Regions from separate parts of the Pseudomonas sp. BE134 genome, predicted to be linked through region 1. Evidence: riboswitches for the same ligand, from Rfam matches in the RefSeq annotation. Region 1 holds a riboswitch; the other holds the start of a gene.
What was found. A riboswitch is a leader RNA that binds a small molecule or an ion and turns the genes downstream of it on or off. The one in region 1 is predicted to bind cobalamin.
Positions count from the first base shown of each region.

Region 1 (7,235 bases):
GCCGCAGTCATCCTCAATTCTGGTTCTATTTCCACGACCTCAGCCGATACGTCCATGAGACCGACCCGGTGGAAGAGGGCGTGCTGGACATGAACCGCTACGAAAACCTCTGATTCACACACTAACCCTGTGGGAGCAGGCTTTGCCCGCGAAGAGGGCGTCACATTCAGCATAAATGTTGATTGACCTGACGCTTTCGCGAGCAAGCCCACTCCCACAGGGAATTGCCGGGATCTTTCCTGACAAAAATACTAGGACTTTGTGCGGCGCGTTGATTGGCGTAAACTGCGCCCAAGCCTGCGAGGAGTTTCCATGACCGCTATAACCATTACCGACGCCGCCCACGATTATCTGGCTGACCTGCTCTCCAAGCAGAACACCCCGGGTATCGGCATCCGCGTCTTTATTACCCAGCCTGGCACCCAGTACGCCGAAACCTGCATTGCCTACTGCAAGCCGGGCGAAGAAAAACCTGAAGACACGGCGCTGGGGCTCAAAAGCTTCACGGCCTACATCGACTCGTTCAGCGAAGCCTTCCTGGACGATGCGGTAGTCGACTACGCCACCGACCGTATGGGCGGCCAGCTGACCATCAAGGCGCCAAACGCCAAAGTGCCGATGGTCAACGCCGACAGCCCGGTCAACGAGCGCATCAATTACTACCTGCAAACCGAGATCAACCCGGGGCTGGCAAGCCACGGCGGTCAGGTCAGCCTGATCGATGTGGTCGAAGACGGCATCGCCGTGTTGAAATTTGGTGGTGGTTGCCAGGGCTGCGGCCAGGCGGACGTGACCCTGAAGGAAGGCATCGAGCGCACCTTGCTTGAGCGTATTCCCGAGTTGAAAGGTGTTCGCGACGTGACTGACCACACGCAGAAAGAAAACGCCTACTACTAAGGTGTTCGCTGCGAACATAAAAAACGGCACCCGTGAGTGCCGTTTTTTTTGATCGTTCCCATGCTCCGCGTGGGAATGCAGCTCGGGACGCTCCGCGTCCCATATACGGACGCAGAGCGTCCGTTGAGGCATTCCCACGCAGAGCGCGGGAACGATCATCTCAGGGGCGATACAAATGCGCATGCCCCGCGCGATACAGTGACGACTCACTGAACTGGTCACTCCCCAACACCCGACCCACCAGAATCAACGCCGTCCGTCGAAATCCCTTCGCTTCAACCTTCCCGGCAATGTCTTCAAGCGTCCCCAGCACCCAATCCTGATCCGGCCACGTCGCCCGGTGAATCACCGCAATCGGACAGTCCGCGCCGTAATGCGGCAGGAGTTCAGCGAGGATTTTTTCCAGGTGATTAACGCCCAGATGAATGGCCATGGTCGCCCCGTGTTGCGCCAGACTGCCCAATTCTTCTCCCGCCGGCATGGCGGTCTTGTCGGCGTAGCGGGTCAGGATCACGCTCTGCGACACGTCCGGCAGGGTCAGTTCCGCCCCTAAAAGCGCCGCACACGCCGCCGTCGCCGTGACGCCCGGAACGATTTCAAACGGAATACCAAGCTCGCGCAGGTGGCGAATCTGCTCGCCAATGGCGCCATACAGGCTCGGATCACCGGAATGCACTCGCGCCACATCCTGTCCGTTGGCGTGGGCGGTTTTGATCAGTTCGATGATCTGTTCCAGGTGTAATTCGGCGCTGTTGACCACCTGTTCGGCGCGGTGGCCTTCCAGCACGGCCGCAGGCACCAGGGAGCCGGCATAGATGATCACCGGGCAGCTGCGAATCAGCCGCTGGCCTTTGACCGTTATCAGTTCCGGGTCACCGGGCCCTGCACCAATGAAATAGACGGTCATTGTCAGTTCCTGTGAAAAAAGAGGCCGAGCAAGGCTTCAGATGAAGATTGCTCATGATCGAAGGCGCGATTATCGGGGGGTTTATGCAACAACTGCCAATGCCAAGGTCGCTTGAGCAAATTTTTGTCGGGGAATCAGCAGTTTTGCCGGCACCTGGGCCAGCTGTTCGGCTAATGCCAGGGCGGCACTTTCAGCCACGCCGTAGCAGCCGGTGCGTTCGAACGCGATGTCCGAATGATGGCTGAGTTGGGGACGATAACCGGCCAATTGTTCGCTGCTGAAATACATCAATGGCAGTGCGAGGTGCTCTGCGAGTTCGATCAGGCCAGGCTCATCACGCTTCAAGTCGATGCTGGCCAGCGCGGTGATCTCATGTAGTTCGATTTGATGCGTCTGTAAGGCTTGATCGAGCAAAGCCCGCAACGTGCTGGCGGGGCAGCCGCGCTGGCAGCCCAGGCCGACCACGAGCGTCGGCACTGTGCCAGCCTCTGTCATGCGTGGTATTGACCATCGCTTTTGCGGCGGAATAACCAGGCACTGATCAGGCCCAGGGCCAGCCAGAACGCCACGTTGGTCAACTGCGAAGCGATCTTGAACTGAGTTTCCAGCGCTTGCGGTGCGAGCATTGAATGCACGTCCGGTTGTGGTGCGCCGATCACGTGCGGAACGGCCAGAATCGCCACGCCAAGAACCTTCATCAACCAGTGACGGCTGAACACGATCAACGCGATACCGACAGCTGTGGAGGCGGCTGTGCCGATCCACCACATTTGCCGTTGAGCCAGATCAGCTGCAGCAGTACCTGGCAGTTCCGGCGGCAGGCCAAGGGTCGGCGCCAACACGAAGGTCGCATAACCCGCCAGACCCCAGAGCAGGCCCTGAGACGTTTTGGTCGGTGCGCGCAGGGTGTACAGGCCGGCAAGCATCAGGGCAAAACCAACGGCTACCACCAGGTTGCCGCCGGTCGTCGACAGCACGCGCTGCCAGCCGTCTTCCGGCTCCCAGGCTTCGGCACTGTGGGTGTGACCTGCCATGGCGCCGTCGGCGTGTTCATGAGGTTGAACCACCGCCGGCCCGGTTTTTTCGTAGGTTTCCGCCTGGACGATCAACGGTGCGACCCAGAAACTTTGCAGCAGAGTCAGCAACAGGGCGGCCAACAGCCCGGTGAAACCAGCGGTTTGCGCTATACGCTTGAACATGTCGGCAGCTCTCAATGGCACGGAAAAGCGGCGCTGTGACGGGTATCGTGCGCGGCGTTGTGGACCGCTTCGATGTGCGAGAAACCGGCGAAATACACAAGGCTCGCGCCCAGTATCGACGCACAAACGGCGGCGGTCAGGCGTTGGCTCAGGGTTGAAGTGGTGCTGGCGGTGCTCTTGTCCGTGTTGCTGCCGGTGCTGCTGATGATCGACATGGCGCTTCCCTCTGGTCTGTCAGCGGGTGAATAGAGCGCATGGAAAACCCCTGCGAGTCGGGCACGCAGACGTCAAACAGCGCCCGCCCACCGCGGGTTTGTTGTTCAGTGACCGTAACGATCACTTTGTGTTGCGGGCCGGTCTCCGGGCTCACGAGGGGCGCAGGCTTTCGCCTTGACCTGCAAGCATCACCTTCCCATGCCGAACTGCTGGCACAGTGGATTTGATGCTTCGCTCGCTTACCGTTGCGGGGGCAGCACCGGACTGACATGGCTTTGAGTAAAGCACACGATTCACCGGTTTCCCGTTTCACCCTGTGAAGGGCACCCGTAACAAAGTGCGTAGGAGAGCATGGGCGGGGGATTCGCGTCAATTGCTATGGGTTCTCAACTCGGGACCGAGGCGCATCATTCGCGAGCAGGCTCGCTCCCACAGGTGACCGCGTTCCAATGTGGGAGCGAGCCTGCTCGCGAAGGACGCGCCGCCGATGTCATGTGAACATTGACCCGCCCCAGCGCGATGCGTAGCCTTGCGCATTCGAGGTTCTTCGGCGCATGCCGAAGCTAAGAAGGGAACGCGGTCAATGCCGCGGCTGCCCCCGCAACTGTGAACGGTTCAGTTTCTGCCATGCCACTGCATGCGCCAGCCATGGCGCGAGCGGGAAGGCGCAGCAACCGCCAGTCAAGCGACTGGCCAGCCGTCAGCCAGGAGACCTGCCTCGACACAGATTCTCACTTTCAACCGGGCGGGGTGATCCGGTGGCGAACTCTTCAGGCATGCGCGTGCGCGTTGCCGGTTGTCGTCCCGTATGCCCGCCACCTTGCCAAAGGGCATCCGATGAAAACACTGGCCAAACTCCCCGTCACCATCGTTACCGGCTTTCTCGGTTCGGGCAAAACCACCTTGCTGCGGCACATGCTCGACAACGCTCAGGGCCGTCGCATCGCGGTGATCGTCAACGAGTTCGGCGAGTTGGGCATTGACGGCGAAATCCTCAAGCAGTGCTCCATCGGCTGCACCGAAGAAGAAGCCAATGGCCGCGTTTATGAATTGGCCAACGGCTGCCTGTGCTGCACCGTTCAGGAAGAATTCTTCCCGGTGATGCGCGAACTGGTGGCCCGTCGCGGTGACCTCGACCATATCCTCATCGAAACCTCCGGCCTGGCCCTGCCCAAGCCGCTGGTCCAGGCCTTCCAGTGGCCGGAAATCCGCAGTGCCTGCACCGTTGACGCCGTCATCACCGTGGTCGACAGCCCGGCCGTGGCCGCCGGCACCTTCGCGGCGTTCCCGGATCAGGTCGACGCCCAGCGCAAACTCGACCCCAACCTGGACCACGAATCTCCGCTGCACGAGTTGTTCGCCGACCAACTGGCCAGTGCCGACCTGGTGATCCTCAACAAGGCTGACCTGATCAACCCTGAAGACCTGGCCCGCGTTCGCCTCGAAGTCGCCGAAGAGTTGCCGCCAGCGGTAAAAGTCATCGAAGCCAGCAGCGGTCGCCTGCCACTGGACGTGTTGATCGGTCTGGGTGCCGGTTCCGAAGAACACATCGACAGCCGTCACAGCCACCACGATCACCACCATGAAGGTGAAGACGGCCATCACGATGAGCATGACCACGACGCGTTCGATTCCATTTCCATCGAACTGCTGCAAGCCGACGAAAGCCTGCTGATGGATGCGCTTACGCAACTGGTGGTCCAGCACGGCATCCTGCGGGTCAAAGGTTTCGCGGCGATCCCGAACAAACCGATGCGCTTGCTGATTCAGGGTGTGGGCACGCGTTTCGACAAGCACTTTGACCGTCAGTGGGGCGCCGATGAAGCGCGTACCACGCGCCTGGTATTGATTGGCCAGGAACTGGACGCCGCGCAACTCGAAGCGCAATTGCGCGCCGCGCTCAGCGTTTAAGCCATGCACCTGCTCAGGACCCAGCCCGGCGGTTTCGTGTCGGATGACAACATCGCCGACCTCGGACAAACCCCCGCCGAGCTGGTGATCCTGTGCAGCGGCGATTCCAGCCTCGCGCTGCTCGCTGAAGCCGCGCAGCAACTGCCCGACGACTACCCGAGCGTGCGCCTGGCCAACCCGATGCAGGTGCAGAATCACGCGTCGGTCGATCTGTACGTCGACGAAGTGTTGCGTCACGCCAAGGTGATTCTGATCTCACTGCACGGCGGCATCGCCTATTGGCGGTATGGCGTCGAGCGGCTGGTGCAATTGTCCGAACGGGGCGTGCAGCTGATTCTGGTGCCGGGCGATGATCGCCCGGACCCGGAACTCAGCGACCTCAGCACGGTGGTAGCGCAAGACCGTGACCGGCTCTGGCAGTTTTTGCGGCAGGGCGGCATGGGCAATGCCCTGGACTTTTTCCGCTGCCTGGCTAATCGTTGGTTGGGTTGCGATTACACTTGGGCCGAGCCGCAAGTTCTGTCGCGTACGGCGATTTACCACCCGCACAAAAGCCCCGCAGAGCTGAAGGATTGGCAAGCCGACTGGCAAACCGGGCAACCGGTGGCGGCGGTGCTGTTTTACCGCTCGCATTTGCAGGCGGCCAATACCGGTTTCATCGACGTTTTCTGCCAGCGTTTGCAAGCGGCAGGGTTAAACCCCTTGCCGATTGCCGTGGCCAGTTTGAAAGAGCCCGGCTGCCTGGCGGTGGTCGAGGATTGGCTGGATGAAGTCGGGGCAGGGGTGATTCTGAACACCACCGGTTTCGCCCAATCCAGCCCCGAAGCGCCGCACCTGCGACCGTTTCGTCGCAACATTCCGGTGATCCAGGCGATTTGCGCTCAAGACAACGAGCCCGGTTGGCGCGCCAGCGAGCAGGGCCTCGGTCCGCGCGACCTGGCGATGCACATCGCGTTGCCGGAACTGGACGGCCGAATCATCAGCCGTCCGATCAGTTTCAAGGACCTGGCGTGGCGCAGCGAGCGCAGTCAGTCCGATGTGGTTTGTTATCGACCACAGCCGGAACGCATGGATTTTGTCGCCGAACTGGCACGACGCTGGATCGATCTGGCGCGGGTGCCGAACAGCGAAAAACGCATTGCCCTGATCCTTGCCAACTACCCGACCCGTGATGGGCGCATCGGCAATGGCGTCGGCCTCGACACCCCGGCCGCCGCGTTGAACATCCTGCGTGCGCTGCATAAGGAAGGTTATCCGTTGCCGGCCGGGTTACCGGGCAGCGGCACCGCGTTGATCCAGCAACTACTCGGCGGCGTCAGCAACGACCTCGACACCCTCGACCAGCGTCCCTGCCACCAAAGCCTTGCGCTGGACGATTACAACCGGATGTTCGATGCTTTGCCGGAAGAGAATCGCCAAGCCGTGCTGGAACGCTGGGGCACACCCGAAAGCGATCCGATGTACCGTGGCGGACGCATGATGATCGCGGGACTGCGCTTCGGTTTGACTTTCGTCGGCATTCAACCGGCGCGTGGTTATCAGGTCGACCCGAGTGCGGTGTATCACGACCCGGACCTGGTGCCGCCGCACGGCTATCTGGCGTTCTACTTCTGGCTGCGCAACACCTATGGCGCCCACGGCGTAATCCACGTCGGCAAGCACGGCAACCTCGAATGGCTGCCGGGCAAAGGTGTCGGGTTGTCGCAAAGCTGCTGGCCGGACGCACTGCTCGGGCCGCTGCCGAACATTTATCCTTTTATAGTCAACGATCCGGGCGAGGGCGCGCAGGCCAAGCGCCGCACCCAAGCGGTGATCATCGACCACCTGATGCCGCCGCTGACCCGCGCTGAAACCTACGGGCCTCTGCGCAACCTTGAACTGCTGGCCGACGAATATTACGAAGCGCAACTGCTCGACCCGCGCCGCGCCCGGGAGTTGCAGCGCGACATTCTGCAACTGGTGCGCGAGACGCACATCGACCGCGAGCTGCAACTGGACGAAAAACTCGACAGCGACGCCGATGCGGCGATCTGGTTGCCGCGTCTGGACACGTACCTGTGCGACTTGAAGGAATCGCAGATTCGTGATGGCCTGCACATCTTCGG
Region 1 is NZ_JAVDUA010000001.1:66,157-73,391, forward strand. Features, by position in the region: gene J2Y56_RS00265 (fatty acid cis/trans isomerase) at 1-113, shown strand, start outside; gene nfuA (Fe-S biogenesis protein NfuA) at 313-897, shown strand; gene cobM (precorrin-4 C(11)-methyltransferase) at 1,058-1,804, opposite strand; gene J2Y56_RS00280 (cobalamin biosynthesis protein) at 1,886-2,299, opposite strand; gene J2Y56_RS00285 (CbtA family protein) at 2,296-3,003, opposite strand; gene J2Y56_RS00290 (CbtB domain-containing protein) at 3,015-3,218, opposite strand; cobalamin riboswitch at 3,337-3,565, opposite strand; cobalamin riboswitch at 3,743-3,955, shown strand; gene cobW (cobalamin biosynthesis protein CobW) at 4,057-5,130, shown strand; gene cobN (cobaltochelatase subunit CobN) at 5,134-7,235, shown strand, end outside.

Region 2 (7,235 bases), on a different contig from region 1:
AGGTCGGCCGGCGGGATCGGCTGGCCGGGGCCGATGAATTGCAGATCGACTTGCGGGTGCAGGCGCAACGGATCGAAGTCGGTGTGGTTGCTGATGCGCGGCAGCACCGGCACCAACACTTTCAGCACCTGGTCGGCCTTGTCGGCCTGACGCTGATCGATGCCGTCTTCGGCTTCCAGGTGCAGGTCCATCACGTATGGCAAAACACCGATCACTGGCTTTCCCGTGCGCTCTTCGAGCCAGTCGAGGCCGGGCTGCAGCAAGGCGATGTCGCCGCGGAAACGATTGATGATGAAGCCTTTGATGCGCGCCTGCTCGGTCGGCGACAGCAACTCCAGCGTGCCCACCAGATGCGCGAAAACACCGCCGCGATTGATGTCGGCAATCAGCACCACCGGGCAATCCACCGATTCGGCAAAGCCCATGTTGGCGATGTCGCCGGCTCGCAGATTGATCTCGGCTGGCGAGCCCGCACCTTCGACCATCACCACCGGATACGCCGCACTCAAGCGCTCGTGGGAGGCCAGTACCGCTTGCATGGCGATGGTTTTGTAGTCGTGATAGGCGACGGCGTTCATTGTCGTGACCGCGCGACCATGAATGATCACCTGGGCGCCGGTGTCGCTGTTGGGTTTGAGCAGCACCGGGTTCATGTCGGTGTGCGGTTCAAGATTGGCGGCCTGGGCCTGCACCGCTTGAGCCCGACCGATTTCACCACCGTCAGCGGTTACCGCGCTGTTGAGCGCCATGTTCTGCGGCTTGAACGGCACGACGCGCACGCCCTGGCGCACCACCCAACGACACAGCGCCGTCACCAGTGTGCTTTTACCGGCGTCAGACGTGGTGCCCTGCACCATTAACGTGGTCATTGGGCTTCCTTGGTGTAGGTTTCAAAGGCTTGGGCCAAGCGTGTCCAGTCCGCTTCGTCGGCAGGCAAGCCAAAGCGAAGGCTGCTGTTGTGTGGGAACAAGCGCAGCAAAATACCCTGCCGAGCCATGAACACATGCAATCGCTCCGCTTGCTCGGTGATCAGCCATTGGAACAAGGCGCATCCGCCCTGCGGCTTGAAACCGAACTGCTCAAGCAGTCGTGCCAGACGCTCGCTGGCTTCTTCGCTGCGCTGGCGCTGGCGGGCGTGACCCTCGGTGTCCAGCAGACAGGCCTGGCCAATCACACGGGTCGGCCCGCTGACCGCCCACGGCCCGACTTGCTCGGCAAGCAAGTTGAGCAGCTTGCGCTCGGCGAGCACAAAACCCAACCGCACACCGGCCAAACCGAAAAACTTGCCGAACGAACGCAATACGATCAAGCCGACCAGATGGGTAAACGGCGCCACACTCAATTGCGGCGTGTTGTCCATGAACGCCTCGTCCACCACCAGCCAGCCACCACGCGAGGCCAGTCGGGTGTGCCAGTCGAGCAGACGATTCGGGGTCAGGCTCAGGCCGGTCGGGTTGTTCGGGTTGACCACCACTAGCACGTCGAGGCTGTCGATAAAGAAGTCGACTTCCTGTTCCAGCACCTCGCGCACGATGTAGCCACAGCGTCGCCAGGCTTCGGCATGTTCGGCGTAGCACGGCGACAGCACACCGACCTTGCCGGCACGCCGTAAACGCGGGAGTAGCTGGATGGCCATTTGCGATCCGGCCACCGGCAGCACTTGAGCCGCGCTGTAATAGTCGCAGGCCGCCTGCTCCAGGCCGTCTCCGGTTTCCGGCAAGCGTGCCCAGGCACGGAGCGGGATGTCCGGAACCGGAAATGGCCAGGGCGCCAAGCCGCTGGACAAGTCGAGCCAATCGGCTTCGGCGATACCATATTCGCGCGCCGCCTTGCGCAATCGGCCACCGTGCTCAAGCATAGATTTCAGCTCCCACGCAGAGAATCAGCAACCATAACCATACCCCGCGTTGAACCAATTGCCAGCCACGGTCAATGGAATCGGCATCCGCCGGCACGCCTTCGCCCAGTTGTGGACGTTGATGCAATTCACCGTGATAAATCGCCGCCCCGCCCAACTCGACGCCCAATGCACCTGCGCCCGCCGCCATCACCGGGCCGGCATTCGGGCTGTCCCAGGTGGGGCCTTGGGTGCGCCAGCATTTCAACGCCAGACGGGTTTTTCCCAGCAGCGCGTAGGTCAACGCCACCAAGCGTGCGGGAATGTAGTTCAGGACGTCGTCGATTTTCGCCGCCGCCCAGCCGAATCGTTCGAAGCGTTCGTTGCGATAACCCCACATCGCATCCAGTGTGTTGCTCAATCGGTAGAGCACCACACCGGGCGCCCCCGCCACGGCAAACCAGAACAGCGCGGCAAACACCGCATCGCTGCCGTTCTCCAGCACTGATTCGGTGGCCGCACGGGCGACTTCGGTTTTATCCAGTTCACTGGTCTGGCGACTGACCAGATAGCCCACACGCGTGCGCGCTTCTTCCAGATCATCACTGCGCAGCGCCTTGGCCACCGGCTCGACGTGCTCACCGAGGCTGCGCATGCCGAGGGCGCAGTACAGCGCGAGAATCTCGACGACCCAGCCCACATAAGGCGCCCAGGACAATGCCGTGGCAAGCAAGGTCAGCGGCAGCACTGTAAGAACCCACGCGGTAACGCCATGGCTGCGCCAGCCGCGACCACCGCCGTTGAAACGTTGCTCGATGCGCTCGGCAAAACGGCCGAACGCCACCAGCGGATGCCAGCGTTTGGGCTCACCCAGCAGCGCGTCCAGCGCAACTGCGGCGACACTCAATAACGCCACACTCATTGACTCACTCCCCAATAATTTTCATACAGCAACTCACTGAGCGGACGCGCTTGCGCCCAGCCTTCGAGTACCAGCATCGGTGCTGGATAGAATGCCTTGACCGGCCCCAGGCAAAGAATCGCCAACGGCTTGGCCCCGAGTGGTAAACCCAGCAGGTCCGCCAACGCTTGCGGCTCGAACAGCGAAACCCAGCCCATGCCCAGCCCTTCGACGCGCGAGGCCAGCCAGAGGTTCTGGATCGCACAGGACAACGAAGCCATGTCCATCTCCGGCAAGGTGCGCCTGCCGAAGATGTGGCGCTCGCGATCGTCCATCAGTGCGGCAACCAACACCTCGGCGCAGTCGTTGATGCCTTCGACCTTGAGCTTCATGAATTCGTCGGTGCGCTCGCCGAGCGCTTCAGCGGTGCGGATGCGTTCTTCTTCAACCAGCGACTGGATCTTGCCGCGCAGGACTCGATCACTGATGCGGATGAAGCGCCAGGGCTGCATCAGGCCGACACTCGGCGCTTGATGCGCGGCTTCGAGCAGGCGCCGCAATAATTCGGGCTCGACGGTACCGCCGCTGAAATGACGCATGTCGCGGCGTTCGGCGATGGCTCGATAGACTGCCGCGCGTTCGGCTTCGGAGAAAGCGTTGTCGCTCATGGCCTCTTCGCGAGCAAGCTCGCTCCCACAGAGGTTAGATGATCCATTGTGGGAGCGAGCCTGCTCGCGATGGCGGCCTCAAGGTCAGGCACAAACAACGCGGCTACAGCGGCGGGATTGGACGGAAAATAAAAGTGCACATAGGAAGCCGTCATCCGCCCCTCACGATAAACCGCCTCCGCCCCCCGCCCGCCATTCGGGCTCAGGCCCCGCGCAATCGGTTCAAGTTCGGTACTGGTCAGCGAATGGTGATACGTGTGCCCGCGCAACGCACCTTCCGGCAGTTCGACCGCTTGCAGGGCCAACGCCGCCAGACGCTTTTGCATCACCGCATCGCCTTTGAGCAAACCCGCCAGTTCGGCGCGAGTGCCCTCGACATCAGTCAACGAATCGAGCAAATACAACATGCCGCCACATTCAGCCAACAGCGGTTTGCCCGCCGCATGATGTCCGCGAATCGCATTCAGCATCGAGGTGTTTTGTGACAGCGCCACATGGTGCAATTCCGGATAACCGCCTGGTAGATAAAGGCTGTCGGCTGCCGGTAATTCGCTGTCACGGATCGGTGAAAAAAACGACAGCTCGGCGCCCATGGCTCGCAGCAAATCCAGGCTCGCGCCGTAGGTGAACGCAAACGCTTCATCACGGGCCACAGCAATTCGCACACCACCGAGCAACGGTTCGGCAGCGATCACATCCGGGGCTGCAAATTCTACCGCCGGCGGCAATGCCACTTCACAACTGCCGGCCAACGCATCGGCTGCCGCATCAAGACGCAGATCGAGATCATTCAACTCACTGGCCTGGACCAGTCCTAAATGCCGACTCGGCAATTCGATCCCGGTTTCCCGCGACAAAGCACCGTACCAGCGCAAACCTTCGGTCAAACTGCCTTCGAGCAATTGCGCGTGCCGCAAGGTGCCCACACGGTTGGCCAACACGCCGGCAAACGGCAAGTCCGGCTGATACTTCGCCAAGCCCAACGCCAATGCACCAAAGGTCTGGGCCATGGCGGTGCCGTCAATCACCGCAAGCACCGGCACGCCAAAGTGCCGCGCCAGGTCGGCGCTGGACGGCGTGCCGTCGAACAGCCCCATGACACCTTCGATGAGGATCAGGTCCGCATCAGCGGCCGCTTCCCACAACAGTCGGCGACTTTCCTGCTCGCCGACCATCCACATATCCAACTGATACACCGGCGCACCGCTGGCACGCTCGAGAATCATCGGGTCGAGAAAGTCCGGCCCGCATTTGAACACACGCACCTTGCGCCCCTGATTGCGATGCAAACGGGCCAGCGCGGCGGTGACGGTGGTCTTGCCCTGACCGGAAGCCGGCGCGGCAATCAGTACCGCCGGGCAATGACGTGGTTGATTCACAGCTCGACGCCTTTTTGCGCTTTGATCCCGGCCTGGAACGCGTGCTTGATCACGCCCATTTCAGTGACGGTGTCGGCCAATTCGATCATTTCCGGCTTGGCGCCGCGACCGGTCACTACAACGTGCTGCATGGGCGGACGCGCCTGCAAATCACTGAGCACCTGATCGAGATCGAGGTAGCCATGCTTGAGGGCGATGTTCAACTCATCCAGCACCACCAGACCGATGGACGGGTCAATGAGTAATTCACGGGACACTGCCCAGGCGGCTTCGGCGGCGGCGATGTCACGCTGGCGGTCCTGGGTTTCCCAAGTAAAACCCTCGCCCATGACATGGAAACGCACTTGCTCCGGGAAGCGACGGAAAAACAGTTCTTCGCCGGTGCTGTTGCGGCCCTTGATGAATTGCACCACACCGCACTGCATGCCGTGGCCCATGGACCGGGCGAGCATGCCGAACGCCGAACTGCTTTTGCCTTTGCCGTTTCCGGTCAGCACCAGCAGCAAGCCGCATTCATTCGGGGAATTGGCGATGCGTTCGTCGATCACGGCTTTTTTGCGCTGCATGCGCGCCAAATGACGTTCGTCACGATCAGGGGTATCGGTCATGGGGGAGCTCTCCGTTGAGGCTGGATAACGGCGGGCAGGCACAAGAATAGACGGCAAGAAGCCTGGCATCGCCCACCGTGATGCCGCTGGATGAATCAGGCCGGTCTCCGGGCTCATGAGCGGCGTTCGGCCAGACTGCGCGCCTTCCCATGTCATTTCTCGACACAGTGGCTCAAGGCGCAGTCTTCACTCATTTACCGTTGCGGGGGCAGCGCCGGGATCGTGAGGATTCGTCATTTGACGATAGCCACTCACCGGCTTCCCTGTTTCACTCTGTCGGCCACTGCCACAGAGCACCTGAAACAAGCCGCGAAGGTTAGAGGGTTGGGGGTGGAGCGTCAAATGAAGACAAAGCCGCGGCTAGCGATATACTGCCGCCGATCAATTTACTGACGCCAATCTTGCAGCGCACGGCCAGCAGTGATATCAAAGAGCCACAACCCAACAACTACACAATTACAAGGGTGAGCAACATGCAAGGCATGATTATCAGCAATCCGAAGCTGGAATTCCTGCGACCGGTGCTGGAACGCTGGTTTGACTGTGTCGACCGCTACAATTCGATTCGCGGCGATAACGAAGCGCCCTACTGGCATGACGAAAAGGCCAACCTTGGCTTGCTCTCTACCGCGGCGTACATGGCGGAAATGGTCACACTGCAAAACACTCCCACGCGCAAACAGATTGAAGAAGACGAGCGCAACGCCCGCGCCGACCTGTTTATCGCGACCGCCGAAGAACGCGCCTACCTTCAGGCCACTCAACGCTGGCCCAAGGTCAACCGCCTGAACCTGACGCAGGCGTTGCAAGACATCACCGGCGAGGCCAAGCGCATCAGCTACGCCAGCGACCTGAAACTTGGCTGCCTGTTTGTTGCCCCGCAAAAAGCCCAGCAGAGTGCGACCCCGGAAGAACTCCAGGACATGGTCGACGACCTGCAAAAGGAGCACTGCTGTGCGGTAGCCTGGTATTTCCCTTACGCCTACCGCAAGTTGCGTAACGAAGCCGGTAACTATCACCCAGGCATCGCCGTCTTGTTCAAGGAAGCTCGCGGCTAAGTGGTTGAACCATCGCGCCACTATTCTTCTCTATGAATAAGACACTGCATTCATAGGGAAGACCCGCATGCGCAAGTCCCCGCTCGTTATCGCCATTGTGCTCGCCGGAGGGCTCGCCGCCTGTGGTGAAACCTCCCGCCTGCAAGTCTCCGACGGCACCGGCCCGTCACCCAAGTTGCCCGAACCGAATAAAACCCTGATCCCGACGGTGAACATCGCCCCGGCGATCGGCTGGCCGGACGGTGCGAAACCCACCGCTGCCGCTGGGACACAAGTGGCGGCCTTTGCTGAAGGCCTCGATCACCCGCGCTGGCTCTATGTGCTGCCCAACGGCGACGTGCTGGTGGCCGAAACCAGTGCACCACCCAAACCCGATGACGGCAAAGGCATTCGGGGCTGGGTCATGGGTAAAGCCATGGGCCGCGCCGGTGCCGCAGTCCCCAGCCCTAACCGCATCACATTGCTGCGTGACACGAACCACGACGGCATCGCTGAAACCCGTACGGTATTTCTGGAAAACCTCAATTCACCCTTTGGCATGACGCTGGTCGGCAATGACCTGTACGTGGCCGACACTGACCGCTTGTTGCGTTTCCACTATGAAAGCGGTGCCACGGCGATCAAGTCGCCGCCGATCAAAGTAATTGATCTGCCGGGGGGCACGCTGAATCATCACTGGACCAAAAACGTCATCGCCAGCAAGGACGGCAGCAAGCTGTACGTCACAGTCGGATCCAACAGCAACGTCGGTGAAAACGGAATGGACCAGGAAGAAGGCCGCGCG
Region 2 is NZ_JAVDUA010000043.1:12,624-19,858, reverse strand. Features, by position in the region: gene J2Y56_RS26645 (cobyric acid synthase) at 1-869, opposite strand, end outside; gene cobD (threonine-phosphate decarboxylase CobD) at 866-1,858, opposite strand; gene cbiB (adenosylcobinamide-phosphate synthase CbiB) at 1,851-2,759, opposite strand; gene bluB (5,6-dimethylbenzimidazole synthase) at 2,756-3,406, opposite strand; gene J2Y56_RS26625 (cobyrinate a,c-diamide synthase) at 3,403-4,785, opposite strand; gene cobO (cob(I)yrinic acid a,c-diamide adenosyltransferase) at 4,782-5,393, opposite strand; cobalamin riboswitch at 5,474-5,709, opposite strand; gene J2Y56_RS26615 (hypothetical protein) at 5,867-6,451, shown strand; gene J2Y56_RS26610 (sorbosone dehydrogenase family protein) at 6,519-7,235, shown strand, end outside.
Region 2: it holds a riboswitch for cobalamin, as region 1 does, so the genes downstream of both, cobO (cob(I)yrinic acid a,c-diamide adenosyltransferase) here and J2Y56_RS00290 (CbtB domain-containing protein) in region 1, are expected to answer to the same signal.